4 regions of the Paenibacillus macerans genome follow, and region 2 is predicted to be linked to each of the others. Evidence: riboswitches for the same ligand, from Rfam matches in the RefSeq annotation. Region 2 holds a riboswitch; each other region holds the start of a gene.
The links. Region 2 has a riboswitch for thiamine pyrophosphate ahead of DYE26_RS30400 (ECF transporter S component). Riboswitches for the same ligand answer to the same signal wherever they lie in the genome.
Positions count from the first base shown of each region.

Region 1: another riboswitch for thiamine pyrophosphate. It lies ahead of tenA (thiaminase II); the one in region 2 lies ahead of DYE26_RS30400 (ECF transporter S component).
Region 3: another riboswitch for thiamine pyrophosphate. It lies ahead of DYE26_RS00105 (thiamine phosphate synthase); the one in region 2 lies ahead of DYE26_RS30400 (ECF transporter S component).
Region 4: another riboswitch for thiamine pyrophosphate. It lies ahead of DYE26_RS19705 (ABC transporter substrate-binding protein); the one in region 2 lies ahead of DYE26_RS30400 (ECF transporter S component).

Region 1 is NZ_UGSI01000001.1:569,944-574,203, reverse strand. It holds gene thiE (thiamine phosphate synthase) at 1-10, opposite strand, end outside; gene thiD (bifunctional hydroxymethylpyrimidine kinase/phosphomethylpyrimidine kinase) at 7-834, opposite strand; gene thiM (hydroxyethylthiazole kinase) at 831-1,679, opposite strand; gene tenA (thiaminase II) at 1,699-2,406, opposite strand; TPP riboswitch at 2,587-2,690, opposite strand; gene DYE26_RS02620 (alpha-mannosidase) at 2,776-4,260, opposite strand, start outside.
Region 2 is NZ_UGSI01000002.1:1,597,026-1,601,285, forward strand. It holds gene asd (archaetidylserine decarboxylase) at 657-1,481, opposite strand; TPP riboswitch at 1,639-1,750, shown strand; gene DYE26_RS30400 (ECF transporter S component) at 1,850-2,455, shown strand; gene DYE26_RS30405 (ABC transporter ATP-binding protein) at 2,458-4,173, shown strand; gene DYE26_RS30410 (energy-coupling factor transporter transmembrane component T family protein) at 4,170-4,260, shown strand, end outside.
Region 3 is NZ_UGSI01000001.1:21,871-26,130, forward strand. It holds gene thiH (2-iminoacetate synthase ThiH) at 1-414, opposite strand, end outside; gene DYE26_RS00095 (thiazole synthase) at 401-1,195, opposite strand; gene thiS (sulfur carrier protein ThiS) at 1,201-1,407, opposite strand; gene DYE26_RS00105 (thiamine phosphate synthase) at 1,420-2,055, opposite strand; TPP riboswitch at 2,531-2,631, opposite strand; gene DYE26_RS00110 (hypothetical protein) at 2,807-4,120, shown strand; gene DYE26_RS00115 (glycoside hydrolase family 140 protein) at 4,191-4,260, opposite strand, start outside.
Region 4 is NZ_UGSI01000001.1:4,392,796-4,397,055, reverse strand. It holds gene DYE26_RS19720 (ABC transporter ATP-binding protein) at 1-51, opposite strand, end outside; gene DYE26_RS19715 (ABC transporter permease) at 109-882, opposite strand; gene DYE26_RS19710 (MTH1187 family thiamine-binding protein) at 879-1,172, opposite strand; gene DYE26_RS19705 (ABC transporter substrate-binding protein) at 1,209-2,258, opposite strand; TPP riboswitch at 2,411-2,521, opposite strand; gene DYE26_RS19700 (cold-shock protein) at 2,852-3,064, shown strand; gene DYE26_RS33920 (GGDEF domain-containing protein) at 3,247-4,260, shown strand, end outside.

The sequences.
Region 1 (4,260 bases), on a different contig from region 2:
GCCCGTTCACGGCCGCACCCCCTGTTCCTTCCTGCGCCGGTACGCCCAATGGTTCGTCGGGCCGTGCCCCAGCCCCAGGCCAAGCTCGTCTTCGATCGCCGCCTGAATGAACGCCCGCGCGGTCGATATCGCCTCGGCGGCGGCCGCTCCCTTCGCCAGCTCGGCCGCGACCGCCGCGGAGAAGGTGCAGCCCGTACCGTGCGTATGCCGCGTCATGATCCGCCGTCCGTCAAACTCGGTAAAACCGGCGCCGTCATACAGCAGGTCGACGATCCGCCCCCCGCCGCTCTCGTCATGCCCGCCTTTGATGACGACGTGCTTCGCCCCGAGGCTGTGGATGCGCTTAGCCGCCTCGCGCCGGCCGGCCATGCCGGTGATCGGGATGCCGGATAACGCCTCGGCCTCGGGGATATTCGGCGTCACCACCTGCGCCAGCGGCAGCAAATACTCCTTCAGCGCCGCAACCGCTTCGGGCAGCAGCAGCGCGGCGCCGCCTTTGGCGATCATAACCGGGTCGACGACGACCCGGGCCCAGCCGAAAGCGCGGATTTGCCCCGCCACGGCGCGGATAATTTCGGCGCTGAACAGCATCCCGGTTTTCAGTGCGTCCGGGGCCAAGTCCGAGCCGACCGCCCCGATTTGCTCCGCCGCGGCCTCCGGCGGCAGCGGGTACACGTTCCGCACGCCCAGCGTGTTTTGGACGGTGACGGCGGTAATCGCCGACATGCCAAACACGCCCAGCTCCTGGAACGTTTTGAGGTCGGCTTGAATGCCGGCCCCGCCGCCGCTGTCCGACCCGGCGATCGTCAGCGCCTTCCGGACCGCGCCGCTCATCCGAGCCACCACCCGCCGGCCGCGGAGGCTTCCCGCTCGCTGACCGCCGCATGGCCTTTCAGCGAGTGCGGGTGCAGCTTGGCCAGCTCGTCGAGGAAGGCGATCTGGAAGCTGCCGGGCCCGGCGGACGCAGTACGCTCCGCGGCGCGGGACGCGGCGGCGCCGTAGAACGCCAGCCCGGCGGTGCCGGCCAGCAGCACGTCGCGTTCCACCGCGGCGAAGGCGCCAAGCACCGACGTGAGCAGGCAGCCCGTGCCGGTCACCTGCGTCAGCAGCGCGTCCCCGCCGCTGACGGCCCGGCACAGCTTCCCGTCGGTGATCACGTCCTCGCGTCCGGTGACGGCGACGACGGTGTTCAGCTTCCGTGCCGCCCGCACGGCCAGCTCCACCTGATCCCCGCCGCTGCTCTCCCCGGCGTCCACGCCCTTGATGTCGCGGCTTTCCCCGAGCAGGTGGGCGATTTCCGCCGCGTTCCCCCTTAGTAGCGACACTTTGACCTCGCGCAGGATGCGCAGCGCCGATTCCGTGCGGAAGCGCGTCGCTCCCGCCCCGACCGGGTCCAACAGCACCGGAACTCCATGGGCGTTCGCCGACGACCCGGCGATGATCATCGCCTCGACCTGGGCGGCGGACAGCGTTCCCAGGTTCAGCACGAGGGCGCCGGCGATCTTGGCCATATCGGCCGCTTCCTCCGGTGCGTAAGCCATCACCGGGGATGCGCCAAGCGCGTACAGGCCGTTGGCCGTAAAATTGGTTACGACGACGTTGGTCATATTGTGCACGAGCGGTTTCGCGTTCTGCACTTTTGTAAGCAAAGCGGATAATTCTTTTTCCAATATGCTCATTTGTAGTTCGCCCCCTTCGTTAATTCGCCCGCGACAACGGGTCATCGCTCCGCCGGCCCGTTTGCACCGGCCATTCCTCCAACTTGTAGGCCATGTCCCAGAACAGGTACTCCAGTTGGCAGCTTTGCATGAAATGCTCCTCCATCCTCCGCCGTTCCGCTTCCGCCGCGGTTTCCGCCCATTGGTCGAGAACGTCCCGGAACCGCTGCGTCACGTCCGTCAACCGGCCGCCGTAAAACTGGATCCAATCGTGAAAAGGATGTTCCGGCGCCGGCCTCACTTCCGCCAGCAGCTTGCGGCCGATTTCCAGATACGTCCAGGGGCAGGGCAGCAACACGGCCAAGATTTCGCCCAAACTGCCTTCATGCGCTACCGTCAGCATGTGGCGGATGTAATGATGCGCAGACGGCGCCAAGGGGAAACCCTGCAGATCTTCAAAACGGACCCCTGCGACAGCGCAAAAATTTTGGTGCGGATGGATTTCACTGTTCAAAATAAAAGAGATCTGCTCGTTGAACAGGGCGATATCGCCGCGGCTTTCGCACTTCGATATGGCGATCCCGTAGATCCGCATGTACGCGTTCAAATACTCGTAATCCTGTTTGACGTAATGAATCAATTGCTCTTTCTGCAGATTGCCGTCGGCGATTCCCCGCACAAAAGGATGCTCAAAAATCGCTTCAAAAACCTCGTCCGCCCGCTGGCGCAGCGTTTGCGTAAAACTCATCGTCTCCACCTCCGATAAAATGTGAACTGCGATACAGGAGCATCCATCGTAAGGGCGTAGGGGCTTAGGGTCGGGTGAGAGGCGGGCCGCTTACGAGACAGCAAAAAAGCCGCCCCGTAGAGGGAGCGGCTTGAACGCGCAAAACCTGTCGCATGATACTTGCGATAACGTGCGGACGGCGCGATACCGGCTCCACTTTCCTACGCTAGTACGAACTAGATCAGGTTCAAAGGGTCCAAGATACGCTCTTGTCTCAGCCGAATACGGCGCCCCTAGTGGAATTTCCTATTCGATTCACTATCACTACTTTACCTGGATCTTCCTGGAGTGTCAATCCGCGTTGAATGGTTGCCGGGCACCCCCGCCGCCTTAGCGGAACTCGAGCCGGACCGTTTTGATCTCATACGGCGAAATCTGCAGTTCGGCAGGACCCCGATTGAGTTCGCCGGCAGGGCGTTCCATCAGGTCGGTTTCCTGCCAGGAGACAAAAGTGAGATCGCTCTCCAGGCGAATCGTCCCCCGGCCCCCTTTATACTCGTGGAAGCGGACGATCAGAGCGTCGCCGTCCTCCGCTTTTTTGACCGCGTCGATCGCTGCTTCGCCGCTGCCGCTGACGCGCACGGCCCGCAGCAAGGAGAAATTGGATGCCGCCGCTTGGCCGCGCGTAGCGTACACCGGCTGATTCAGGAGCGCGGCGGCCTGTACGGTTTCGCCTTCGGACCAATGCCCCTCGTGCGGATACAGCGCATACGTGAACGTATGCTCCCCGCGATCGGCCTCCGGATCGGGGTAAGTCGCCGATTTCAGCAGCGACAGCCTGATCACATTGTCTTTAATGTCATGCCCGTATTTGCAGTCGTTCAGCAGGCTGACGCCGTAACCGTGCTCCGACAGATCCGCCCACTGATGCCCGACCGTTTCGAACCGGGCCAAATCCCAGGAGGTGTTCCAATGCGTCGGGCGTTTGACGTTGCCGAACTGGATGTCGTAGGTGGCCTCCGTCGCCCGCACATCCACCGGAAATGCGACCTTTAAAAGCTGCTGGCGCTCCTGCCAATCCACCTCCGTCCGGAACTCGATCCGCCGGTCACCCGAGTACAAGATCATCCGCTGGCTGATCGTGGAGTTCATATACCGCCAGGTAAAAGCGACTTCCGCCCGCAGCTTGCCGGCCGCAACCCGGCATTCCTTCAGATCTTCAACCTCGCGCATCTTCTCCTGATAAAAAATATCGATATCCCAAGCTTCAAACATTTTCGGCTTGTCTTCGAACACCTGGAAGACGTTGCCGCGTTCCCCCGGGGCGAGCACCTCGCGGCCGGCAGCCCGGTCGAACACCGAGGTCAACTGGCCATGTTCGTTCCAAGCGATCCGATACAGCGGAGTCTCGATGCCGTTCGGCAGCGCATTAAACGGCGTTTCTATGGCCGCTTCGCTTCCCGCAGACGCTCCTTGCGAAGCGGTTGCCTCCTCCTTCCCGCCTTCAGAGCCGCGGCTTATCGCCATAAATCCCAACGGAGGAACGTTTTCCACCTTTACCCATACCGTGCTTCCGTCAAACTCGGCGGCGAGCTCCCGGCCGAAGGCATCGGTCCAGCGGCCGCCGGGTTCGGCGCCATGGACCGGGACCAGGCCGCTATACGTCCAAGAAGACGGATTCCAAACGGTATAGGTCGGCTCACCTTCCGGGGCGCCGATGACAGCATCGCCGGACACGGCAGCGCCCGCCGCAGCGGCACCGTTTGCTGCATCGCCGCCCACCCGGCCCCCGGTCAACGCGCGGATCGCCTGGCTGCGGCATTCCTGCAGCAGCGCCGCAGCATGCTCGTATTCCAGCTTGGAGTCGCGGTACAC
Region 2 (4,260 bases):
CCTATTTATCACCATAGGGGAACTTTTGGGTCTTATTTTTCGATGAATAGGTCGAAAGGCGGCCTTTCGCCACTAAATCATGAAACTAGCGCCATAAAATTCCTCTAATTCACGCAACATGGGGGACATCGGCTGAAATAGCGCCCTTTTTTTTCTTTATGTTGTCACCCGAGATCTTCAATAGATTATTTTGTCGTTTTCTCAAGTCTTCACTTGCCATTATGCTGACGTTATTTCCAGAATCGTCTACTAGAAAGAACGTGACCTTTATTCATAAAAGGAATGACATGATCATATGAAATCGCTTTGGAAGTTTGCCCTGCAATTTTTGCTGGCCCATATCGTTAGCGATTTAACCTATAGGCAGCTCGCTTTTTTTCGGCATCCACTCAATAATACATCCATACCCGGGTTCATATTTAAAACCACGCTCGATATGATATTATTTGTGATCGTTGCTGCCGTTGTTTTTATCGGGACCGAGAAAATCCGGCAGATGATCAAATGTCTCAATTAACCAATGAGCCTCAAACTGGAACAGTTATCGAAACAATACGGCTCAAAGCAGGTATTGGCCATCTCGCCTTTATCCTGTGCGTGCTGTGGTTATGCATCGGCTTAGTCAAAATCATCCTCTTTGTACGCTGCCTGCAGCATTAATCCGCGTCCTTGGGAGGCGTCTTCACCTTGGCGCCCGCGGCTGCAAAGCTTCCGAGCGGCTCGCCCATCCGGATCTTCCGTCCCGGTGCGAGCCCCGGCAGCGGGGCAAATGTGCCGTTTTGGGTCAGCAGCACCACGGTGGAGCCGAATTCGAAATAGGCGAGATCGTCTCCCTGGTTCCAGCTTTTCGCCCGTTCGTCGGTATATTTGATGCTGCTGACGTTCATCGCCCCGACTTTGACGAGCGCCACCTCTCCATGCTCATGGGAAATATACGTAATCAGCCGCTCGTTCCGGCATAACACCTTTTTTATATGGCGCATGCCGAAGTCGTTAACCGGATATACCCGGCCTTTGATATGCTCGCTTTCCAGCTTTTTGCCGGTGACGGGGGCATGGATGCGATGATATTCGGTCGGGCTCAAATATAGCACAAAAGCATAGCCATGCTTATACGATTCGATGCGCGGGGAACGGTTGAGCAGTTCCTCAACGGAGTAATCCTGGCCTTTCACGTTTAGAATCGTGCCGGAGCGGATTTCCCCCATAAACGTAATCAGCGCGTCCACGGGGCTGACCATGCCGCCCTGCTCCGCATGAACCGGACGCATGCCCGGCTTTAATTTGCGGGTAAAAAATTCGTTGAGCGTCCGGTATTCCCGCAGTTCTTTTTCCGCTTCATGCAGTGGAATTGCGTACGATTTTGCGAACAAAGGGATCAACAGCCGGCTGATTTCCGAATGGGAAAACTTTCCCATCAGCCTGCAAACCGATTTGCGGGAGGACAATTCCGTCATCCACTTCATCCATGCTGCCGCCAAGAAAGCAACCTCCTAATCTTGATGTGCCGCTTCCGCTTATCTTGACACAGAACGGGGACGAAATCAATATGAAAGCGGTTTCTCCCGCGCATTGAAACTTGAAAGTTTAAAATTTGTTCTTGATGCTTGAAAACGGTTGGTGTATGTTAAAGACAATCGCATACGATACGGGGGCTTGAGTGAATCAGGCTGAGATGGCAGCATATTCCGCTGCGGACCGTTAATCTGATCTGGATAATGCCAGCGTAGAGAATCGAATGTCCGGGATATACCTGCGTACATACCCGTGACCTGAGCGCCGCCTGAGCTTATTCTGGCGGTTTTTTGTCGTTTGCGAAAAATATATTTTTCGAAAAGGGGAGAAAAACATGCAAGAAGCAGCAACAAAACAAAGCGGCCGCGGGCTGAAGCTGAGCGATCTGCTGGTGACCGTGCTCGTGTCGGTCGTGCTTGGCGTAGTTTATCATTTCTGGAGCTCGGTGTATAACTTGTTCTCGCCGCTGTTTCCGCAGGCCGATGAAATCGTCTACGGAATGTGGTTTCTGGCTCCGACGCTCGTATTTTTGCTGATCCGCAAACCGGGGGTGGCGCTGATCGCGGAAGTGGCCGCGGCCCATGTGGAAATTTTGTTCGGCAGCGAATGGGGCGTTCAGCTTGTGCTGTACAGTGTGCTGCAAGGCTTGGGGGCGGAGCTCGTATTCGCGGCTTTCCGGTACCGAAAATTTTCCGGTTCCGTCGCCGCTTTGGCCGGCATCGGGGCTGCGGTAGGCTCCATCATTCCGGATATTTATTACGGATACGTGCAGGACTATGAAACCTGGCTGCTGATCGCCAAATACGCGATGCGGGCCGTCAGCTCCGCGCTGATCGCCGGCTACTTCGCTTACGGGCTGGCCAAAGCCGTGGAGGCCACGGGCGTGACCACCCTGCTGCGCCCCGTCGATCCCAAAGATTATGCGGCGCTGGATGATTAACCATGGAAACGGCCGTTGAAGTTTGCGATCTTAGGCTGAAATTTCCGGGGGAGACGCGGTTTGTGTTTAAGGATTTGAGCTTTCGGGCTTTTCGCGGGGAAAAAGTGCTCCTGCTCGGCCCCAGCGGGAGCGGGAAATCCACGCTTCTCCAGGTGCTGTCGGGGATTATCCCGCGGCTTGTGGAGGTTCCGATGCGCTGTGCGTCGCAGCGTTTGCCCCGCTCCTGGGGCTATGTGTTTCAGGATCCCGATACCCAGTTTTGCATGCCTTTTGTGGATGAGGAGCTGGCTTTTACGCTGGAAAACCTGGGGGTTCCCCGGCCGGAAATGACCGCCCGGATGGAGGCGGTGCTGGAGGACGTCGGGCTGCGTTTGCCCGAGCTGCACATGCCGATCCAGGCCCTGTCGCAAGGGATGAAGCAGCGGCTCGCTTTGGCTTCGGTGCTGCTCGGCGATCCGGAGGTTTTGCTGCTCGACGAGCCTTCCGCGCTGCTTGATCCCGAAGGGCGCGAGCAGATTTGGCAGTCCGTCAGCCGCATTGCCGAGGGCCGCACGCTGATCATCGTCGAACACCGGATCGAGGAAATTCTCGGGCTCGGACTCGTCGACCGGGTCGCGTTGTTCGGACCGGACGGCCGCCTGCTGGGCCAGGGATCGCCGGAGACGATTTTTGCGGAGTTCCGGCGGGAGTTAAAGGAGTTCGGCATCTGGTATCCCGGGGTTTGGACGGAGTTTCTGGCCGCGCCGGAGGGGCGGCGCCTGCTGGAGCCGGTGCCGGCTTTGGCGCGGAGCGGGGATGGCGGCGGTTCCTCCGCCGGGCCGCCGGGCGCTCCCTTGGGCACTCCCTCGAGCGCTCCGTTCTCGGCGGCCGCGTTCTCCGGCCCAATCCCCGCCCTCGCGCCGCTTGTCGAACTTAAAGGATTTCGCGGGCTGAGGATGGGGAGGCCGGTTATAGAAGTCGAACATGCTGCGGTGATGCCCGGCGATTTTATCGCCGTCACAGGACCGAACGGCGCGGGAAAAAGCTCGCTGCTGCTCAGCCTGATGGGACTGCTGAAAACGGAGGGCGAATACTTTCTGCGGGGCGTTCCGATGCAAGGGGGCAAGGTCGGCCGCCGCGTCCGCCGGCGCCAGATGGAGCGGGCGGCGCAGGAAATCGGCTTCGTTTTTCAAAACCCGGAATTTCAATTTGTCGCCGACCGGGTGGACGAGGAAGCCGCTTTTTCGCTTAGGGAAGGCGGGCTTTCTGCGGCCGGAATTCGCGGGCGTACGGCGCGGATTTTGCGGCAGTTCGGCCTGGAAGGGTACGAGGGGCGGCATCCCTACCAGCTGTCGCTGGGGCAAAAACGGCGGCTTAGCGTCGCCAGCGCGGCCGTGCGCGAGCAGCCGCTGCTGCTGCTCGACGAACCGACCTTTGGCCAGGATGCCGCAAACGCGTTTGCGATCCTTTTGTTATGCGAAGAGCTGCGGCGGCGCGGGACGGCGATCGTGATGGTCACGCACGAGGAGTGGATTGCCGCCACGGCAGCGACACAGCGCTGGGAAGTGCGGGAAGGGCGCCTGGTCTCCCGCTCCTACACGGAACGCGGGGCGGCAATGGCCGCGATTACGGCGGAGCCGGGAGGAACGGGCCTGTCCGAATCGGCCGGCTCCTGCGCTTCATCCGCCCCCGGCCGAGCCGCCTCCGGCTCCGCCCCAAAGGCGGTGACCCTGCGATGAAGCCGCTGTTGGCCCCCAAAACGAAAGGCTGGCTGCACCGGGCCAACCCGGCCTGCAAGCTGGCGCTGTTCGTTTTGCTGTTTCTGG
Region 3 (4,260 bases), on a different contig from region 2:
GCTGACCGGAGAGTCTTTGCGCGATTCGCCGGTTAGCAGCAAAATATGGCGGATGCCGGTAGAGGCGATCGCGGCCGCTTCCTGTTCGACTTCTTGCATATCCAATTTCCTGCGCGGAAAATCGTAGATAGAACTAAAGCTGCAATATTCGCAGTGATTCACGCAGAAATCGGACACATACATCGGGGTAAACAGCTGTACGGTATGACCGAACTGGCTCCGGGTCACCTGCCGGGCCATCTGCGCCATCTCCTCCAGGTGCTTTCCGGACGCCGGGGACAGCAAAACGAGCAGATCCTCTTCATTTATTCTTCGCTTTGCCAGCACCCGCTTAATATCCGCAGCGGAATATTGCGGCCAGCGCTCCTGAAAGGAAAACTGTTCCAACGACAATAGTTTGTTATAAAAACTCACTTGTCCGCTCCTCTTCGTCCAGGAAACCGGTTAATGGGGAGGAGGCAACCGCTTCTTGCTGCACCGGGCCCAATCCCGCCAGATAGGCCTGTCTGCCCGCCGCTACCGCACCGCGGAACGCTTCCGCCATGCCAAGCGGATCGCGCGCGGTGGCGATCGCCGTGTTCAGTAAGACGGCAGCGGCTCCCATTTCCATCGCTTCCGCCGCTTCCGAAGGCCGGCCGATGCCGGCGTCCACGATGACAGGCAGCCCCGCTTCTTCGATCATCATGCCGATCAGCTCTTTGGTGCGCAGGCCCCGGTTGCTGCCGATCGGGGAACCCAGCGGCATGACCGCCACGGCTCCCGCATCCCTTAGCCGGAAGGAAGCCGTCAGATCCGGGTTCATATACGGGAACACGGCGAATCCCTCGGCGGCCAGCACTTCCGTGGCTCTGATCGTCTCCATATTGTCCGGGAGCAGGTATCTTTGATCATTAATCACCTCTAATTTGATCCAATGGCCCATGTCCGCCGCCCGGGCAAGCCGGGCGATCCGGATGGCCTCATCGGCGCTACGGGCGCCGGAAGTGTTCGGCAAAAGCGTCATATGCGGCGGGATATGGTGAAGGAGATTTTCCTCCTCCCAGTCCGGGTTAACCCGCCTTAACGCTACGGTAATCACTTCCGCTCCCGACCTTGCGATCACTTCGGGAATCAGCGTGTTGCGGTTATATTTGCCGGTTCCGATAAATACTCGGCTGGACAACGCCTTGCCGCCAATGTGAAATACATCTTCCATGCTTATCAGCCTCCTCCTACAAAATGTACAAGCTCGATGCGATCACCCTCGGCCAGCCGGGTATTGGCATACGCCTCTTTTCGGACAACCGTCCCGTTCAGCTCAATCAAAATTTTTTCCTTATTCCACGGGCTGTCAGCCAATAAATCGTCCACCGTAACGCAATCTTCTTTCAGCAGGGTGTCTTTGCCATTTAGATGTACCTGCAACATTTTCACCTCCTCTCAGGGCCACGCGGCATGGATGGCGTCACGATAGGATTTGGCGTGCGCCGCTGGGTCCGCGGCAGAGTGGAGGCCGGACAGGACGGCAATGCCTTGTGCACCGTTTCGGATGACATCCCCCGCATTATCCGGCCGTATTCCTCCGATGGCAATGACCGGAACCGGGCAGCGAGCGCAGACCTCGGCCAGCATGTTAAGCCCGCGCCCGGGAAGGCCGGGTTTGCTGGATGAATCATAGACATGGCCAAAAAGACAGTAATCCGCTCCCTCACTCGCGGCCTGAGCTGCTTCTTCGGCAGAATGCACGGAACATCCGATTCGCATTCCTTGGGCAAGAGAGCGTACGGAAGCTGCCGGAAGACTGTGGCCCGCCAGTTGAATATTTGCCGCTCCCGCGGCCAGCGCAACATCCAGCCGGTCGTTGATGACGATTTTTTCCAGCGGTACTCCCGCTTGGCGCAGCAGCTTCACCAGCTCGAACTGCTTTTTGGCCGAAAGCTGCTTATCGCGCAAATGAATGTAATCGACATAAGGAAGAACAGCCGCCGCAACGCTCAGCAGCTCATGGCTCTTGATTCCCTCGGCCGATATAAGATGAAGTTCAGGCGCAGCATAAGCTGGGTGACGGTTCATCATGCGGATATCACTCCCAGTTCCATTATTCAATGCTAAAAATAAAGGCTTAACCTAGAAATCGCTGCTTGACAGGCGATTGCCGGAACGACCGGGGCAGCGTCGGCCTTCAAAATAGCGGCTCTTTATGTACTTATTTCGGGAATCCAAGCCTGTTCATCTCCGTTAGCGGCATTTTAAGTACTTATTTTTCTATGAATGGTCCGGAACACGGGCATTTCCTTGCGGCGGGGGAAGATAGAGGCATAAATTTACTCTATTTCTCCTAAATGAACAGATATCATCGGACTAAGGCCATTTTGTATCCTTATTTTTTCAGGAGCTCGAGTTTCTTGGGCAGCCCTGGTTTCTGGCTATTCGATTGTTTTGCCAAGCGCCGTTTTTGGTGGTTAGCCAAAATAAACGCCAAAAAACCGCCCTCCTTCAGGAGGGCGGCTAAGAACAATAACGGGAAATAAGCCATGACAGGCATCAATCCATTCTTAACTCTCCACTTCCCTACGCAGGTATTAACCGGTTCAGGTTCAAAGGGTCCGAATTTGCATTCGTCTCAGCCTTGCGGCACCCCTAGTGTCGATCGATATTGAATTGTTTTATTTTAATATACACTATACATGCTTAACCAGAAAATAACAATTATAAATTTAAATAATAAAATGAATATTTCGGACTATCAACGCCTTTGCTAAAATATCCGATAAATGAATCGTCAGTAAATTTTAGTAAATTTTCTAATGAAGGAGAAAATGAAGAAATGAAACGGAAAATTACGGTGTTCATTGCAGTGCTTGCTATTATGCTGCTTGGCCAAAATGCGCTTGGATCAGCCTCTGCCCAAGATATCGGTTCGATGATGGGGGGCGGTAATTTCACCGATGGCAGTACGACACAAACCAAACGTTTTGAGGGGCTTAACGCTATCGGGGCCGGAATGGCCCGCGTCAACGTGTACCCCCAATATTATTATGCGAATGGTACGCCAACTCCCGAACGGCTCGACAAGATGATGCTTCAAGCCTACAAATACGGAATTACGCCGATGATCCTGTTCGAATACTACGGTTCTTATGCGGACAATGGATTGCCGATCGGCGACTACGATAAATGGTACAGTATCGGCCAGGCTTTCGCCGAACGTTTCCGTCCAAACGGAACATGGGCCCAGAAGAGCGGCATACAGGACTGGGGGATTAGCATTTATACGGCGATCAACGAGCCCGATGTGGAAAATGCGATCTCCAAAACGGATTATCACAATGCGCTTGAAGGTTTGGCGGACGGTGTGCATTCGGTCGATCCGTCCCTGAAAGTAAATCCCGGCGGATTTGCCAGAGCGAATTCGCACAGTGATTTTACCCTTAGAGGTTACGGGCCGGCGATCGCCGATTTGTATAATTCCGGCAAACTCGACGGTATCGATTTGCATACCTACTACGATGTTCAATACGCGCCTATAAAGGGAACTTACAAACATTCTGCACAGAACAACTTTGATTCCGTCAAAAAGGCTTCCGGCATTACGGCGGATATCCACTTTTACTCGACGGAGTTCAACTTCAAGAAACGCGCGATCACCGAAGAAGAAGCGGCCAAAGGCTTTCTGACGGCGATTTGGGATAATCTCGGGGTCGTGAAAAATGACGGCCAAACCCCGGCCACCCAATTTGCGTTTCCGTGGTGCCTCTTTAATTCGACGACCGCCGATGGTTATTACGGTTTAAGTCTGAGCGCGGATTCGTGGGTGCCGACGGCTCGGGGCAAAACGCTGGAGTACGTGATCCGAGCGACAAGAGGGATGTCGTTTGCTTCGCTCGATCCCAAGCAAAGCGGAGAATATGTGCTTAGCGGAAACGGCAAATGGATGTGGGTGTGGCAGAACCTGAATTATTGGACCGATCATAGCGGCGGCTCCTTTACCATTGATGGCTTGCCGGACGGGACTTACAAGCTGGAAGTTATCGGCTGGGACGGAGTAAGGGAGACGATCCCGATCTCCGGTGAAGCTTCTTATACCGTCAGCGGTTTGGCCGAAGGGGAAACTTATATGTTTGTGGCTTATACGAAGTAATTTGCAAGTTATGATAATAAATAGAAGAACCGTGTTGAGCACGGCTCTTCTCGTTCAATAGATGGGAATATCATTTTTTGCTGCCGATCAACAAAACATCCGCTTCGAATTCGTGCATTTCAATGATCGTGATGTTCTCG
Region 4 (4,260 bases), on a different contig from region 2:
CACCTCAAGCGCTAACGGGGCAGCCGTTTGTTCTCCGATATGAGCATTCATGCGGGCACCTCCCCTTTCTTCCGCCGCACGGACGATGGTTGTTTTTTTACGGCAGCTTTAACGATCTTTCCCGTTCGCCGGCTTGTAACGGACCAGCCATTTTTCCAGCAGGGCGACGCAGACGAACATGGCCAGGCTGATGGCGACGATGATGGCGATGGCAACGAAAATTTTATCCGTGCGAAACGACGATTTTTGCAGCAGCATATAGTAGCCGATCCCTTTGTCCGCGCCGATCCATTCGGCGATAACGGCCCCCATCACACTATAGGTCGCGGCGATTTTTACGCCGGAGAGGATGGCGGGAAGGGCATGGGGGACTTCCAGTTTGCGAAAAATCTGGCCTTTGGACGCCCCGATCATCCGCATGTAGTTCAGCATCACCCGGTCCGTGCGGTCCAGTCCGTCCATGGCGGCAACGGCCACGGGGAAAAAGCAGACGAGCGTAATGACGATGATTTTGGGCAGCATGCCGAAGCCGAACCAGATCATAAGCAGCGGAGCCAGCGCGATGCTGGGCACGTTTTGGCTCAAGATGATCAGCGGGTAAAGCGATGCTTTCAGAAACGGCACATAATGCAGCGCAAAAGCGACCAGCAGGCCGACCAGCGTGCCGATGGCGAATCCGGCCAGCATCAGGCGCAGCGTAGCGAAGGTATGCTCCCTTAAACCGGCCGCCTCGGCAGCCGCTTCGCGGCCGATGTCGAGCGGGCTGGGCAAAACCCATTTATCAATATTGAAGAAGATCGTAGCCCCTTGCCAAACAAGCAAAAACAGGATGACCGCCGCAAGCGGCGGCCATACGCTGTTCCACAGGCTGCGGAAATTCATGGGCGGTATTTCGCGGTCAGCTTATCCATGCTGACGCCCTGCGGGTTGTAGGAGATTTTAATCTGCGAAATGATTCCGGTGCTGCCAAACTCGATAACGGCTTCGTTCATCTTTTTGACGATGGCCAGCAGCTCGTCCAAATCGCCCTCCATCGTGGTCTCCAGCGGATTCACCTGATATTTGACCCCGGAGGCCTGAATGACCTCGATTGCGCGGTCGACATACGGAATGACGTCTTCGCCGTTTGGCGTTTTCGGAATGATCTGAATGCTAAGCAGTGCATTTGGCATAAAATTCAGCATCCTTTCTTGGGTTTATTTTTCTTTTTACTCGGCAGGCAAAAAATCGTTTGTAAACGCGGCGCCGACATCAAGCGGCTTCTCCAGCAGCCCGCGCTCGTGCATCCAGTCGGAGTAGTTCTGCCATACTTCCTTTTTCTGCTCGCCCCAGCGGGCCGCGTCATCGCGGTATTTCGGGCTAAGCCACTTCTGGCTGGCGACGACCAGGTCATGGTCCAGTTCAGGCACCGCCTTCAGCAAAATTTGCGCGGCTTCGTCCGGATGATCGGCGGCGTAATTGTATCCTTTGGACACGGCGCGCATAAACGATTTGACCAGCTCCGGATCGTTTGCGATCGTTTTCTCGTTCGTCACGATAACCGGCGTGTAATAGTCGAGCTTATCGGAGTAGTCCTTGACGTACAGCATATCGAGCGGCTCGCCCCGGAGCTCCGCTTCAATGCCGGTCCAGGCGTAGAAAATCCAGGCGAAGTCGATGTCGCGCTTCACGGCGGTGAAGTAGTCGGCATCCCCGATGTTGAGGAATTTGACTTTGCCGACGTCGGCGCCTTCCAGGTCCATGATCGACTTCATGACGGCCTCTTCTACCGGAGATCCCCAACCGCCGTACGTTTTGCCTTCAAAATCCTTCGGCGATTTGATGTTTTTGCCGGCCGGAGCGGCGAAGCCGGAGGTGTTGTGCTGAATGACGGCCGCGATCGATACGAGCGGAACGCCTTGCGTCCGGCTCTGCGTGACGTTCTCCTGCACGCTGACGCCAAACGGCGCCTCGCCGGAAGCGACCATCGCTTCCGCGCCGCCGGAGCCGGGGAGCACGATATCCACGTTCAGGCCTTCCTCCTTGAAATATCCCAGCTCTTTGGCGACGTATAAACCGGTATGGTTCGTGTTGGGGCTCCAGTCGAGCACGAGCTTAACGTCGCGCGGCGCCTTGGCCCCTCCATTGTCCGCGGCGGCACCCGCGGCCGGATTGCCTTCGCTGCCGCCGGCGGCTTGGCCGCCGCAGCCGGCCAGGACCAGCAGGAGGCAGGATAGGGCCGCCGCCAGGGAAGTCCGTTTTTTTCTTTTCACAGCCATTCTCTCCTTCATTTCGTTAAATTTCCGCTAGTTGTGTTCATCTATAACCTGAAGGCGCCCGAAAGCTTTATGGCCATAAGGTCCGGACAATAAAAAAGCGTCCCGGATTCGGGACGCTGATCGGCGGGCGGAATTTAAAACATCCAAAATCATTCCATCCATGACGGCTCCCTACGCTGGCATTATCCAGATCAGGTTTAAGGGTCAGTATCTTGGAGGGATACAATCTCAGCCGGCCGATTCCAGCACCCCTGAACGATTCAACTGCAGAGTTCAATAGTCATTATAATTTTCTCCGGCGCGTCTGTCCAGCCCGGCAAAGGGAGGAGGTTTGAAATATCAGGAGATTTGCTTTCTATTTGGAAAACCGTTATAATTGAACCAATAGATGGTTTGAAAACGTGATATTTCACGTATTGAAAGGGTGCCGCTTTTGCGGATGGAACTTTTTTCAATGTGTGATTTTTTTTGATAGGCTCAACGCTCTTGGTGTGCCCCAATAGCGCCAGGAGCCGTTTTTATTCAGCTCATACAAGCGGCGTTTGGCTGCTTGCCGAATTGGTTGACCAACATCCATTTTGAGGAGGAAAATGATGAGCTACCGTAAAAAACCGTTGGAGGAAATTCCCGAGGAGAACACCCCGGTCTGGTCATGCACCAGCGAGGATTGCAACGGCTGGATGCGGGACAATTTTACGTTCGACTACACGCCGGTATGTCCTTTATGCTCTTCGGAAATGGAGAAGGGGATGAGGATGCTGCCTCAACTGAAAAATCCCACCTTCGATCCCAGAACGTCTTCCTAGGCTAATCCGATTTTTGTATAAATACCGTTGCTTGCCCCCAAACAGCCGTGTTCGCCCCAAAGCGAATGCGGCTGTTTGCCGTTTTGCGGCAGCCGGGAGAAAAAGATTGCATCTCCATTTAAAATCCACTATGTTGGAGGTACTACACGAAAAACAACCAGAAGGGGGGAATTTGCCCGCCTATGCATGGAAATTACAAGGTGGCATCGCAGGTTTTCGACATTCCCTCCGGAAGCAAGCAAAGAAAATTCGCGGTTTTTCTGGCCATTTTGATCGTGGCCGTGTCGATGGCGGCGATTCCGCTCGGTTTGAGAAATTCGCCCGGGCTGGAGCTTTTTTTTGCCGCCGCCATCGCCTGGCTGATCTTCGGGGATCTGCTTACCGCCTTTATCGCCTACAGCCAATACCGGGCGTCCGGGATTCCGTCGCTGCTGGTCTTGTCCTGTACCTATCTGTTTACCGGAATCATTACCGCCGCACATATCATTACGTTTCCGGGCCTGTTTTCCGATGCCTGGTATTTTGGCGAGCGCAGCCAGGCCGCGGGATGGTTGTGGGTGTTTTGGCATAGCGGTTTTTCTTTGGGTATATTATTGTACGTGCTCACGCAATCGATATGGCCGAAGCCGATCGGGAAAAAGGAGCATATTTTCAATTGGGGCGTGGCAGGGATTTCGTTTACTCTGCTGCTTGCGCTTGGGCTCATTGATTTGTCGATCTTTGGGGAGCGGGCCTTGCCCGAAATTATTCGATACAGCGATTACCGGCAGTTAAATTCGACCGGACTCGGCCCTGCCGTATGGCTGCTGAACTTGGCGGCACTGCTCGTGATGGCCTTGCGAAACAAAGGCCACACGGTCCTGCACTTATGGCTGACGGTGGCGATCATTGGGCTTCTGATGGACGTGACGCTGACCTTGCTGGCCGGCACCCGCTTTTCGCTCGGCTGGTACATGGCCAAAATCAACTCGGTCGTAGCGGCAACGGTCGTAATCTGCTCGGTGGTTAACGAAGTAAACCGGCTTTTTATCCGGCTTTCGGAACAGCATCGGCAATTGATTGCGTCCGGCATCGAACTGGAGAAGGCCAACGAGAAATTAACCCGGCTGACCCAATTGGACGGGTTGACCGGAATTCCGAACCGCCGCCGGTTTGATGAGATTTTGTCGCGGGAAATGGTATCGCCGGGGGATAGA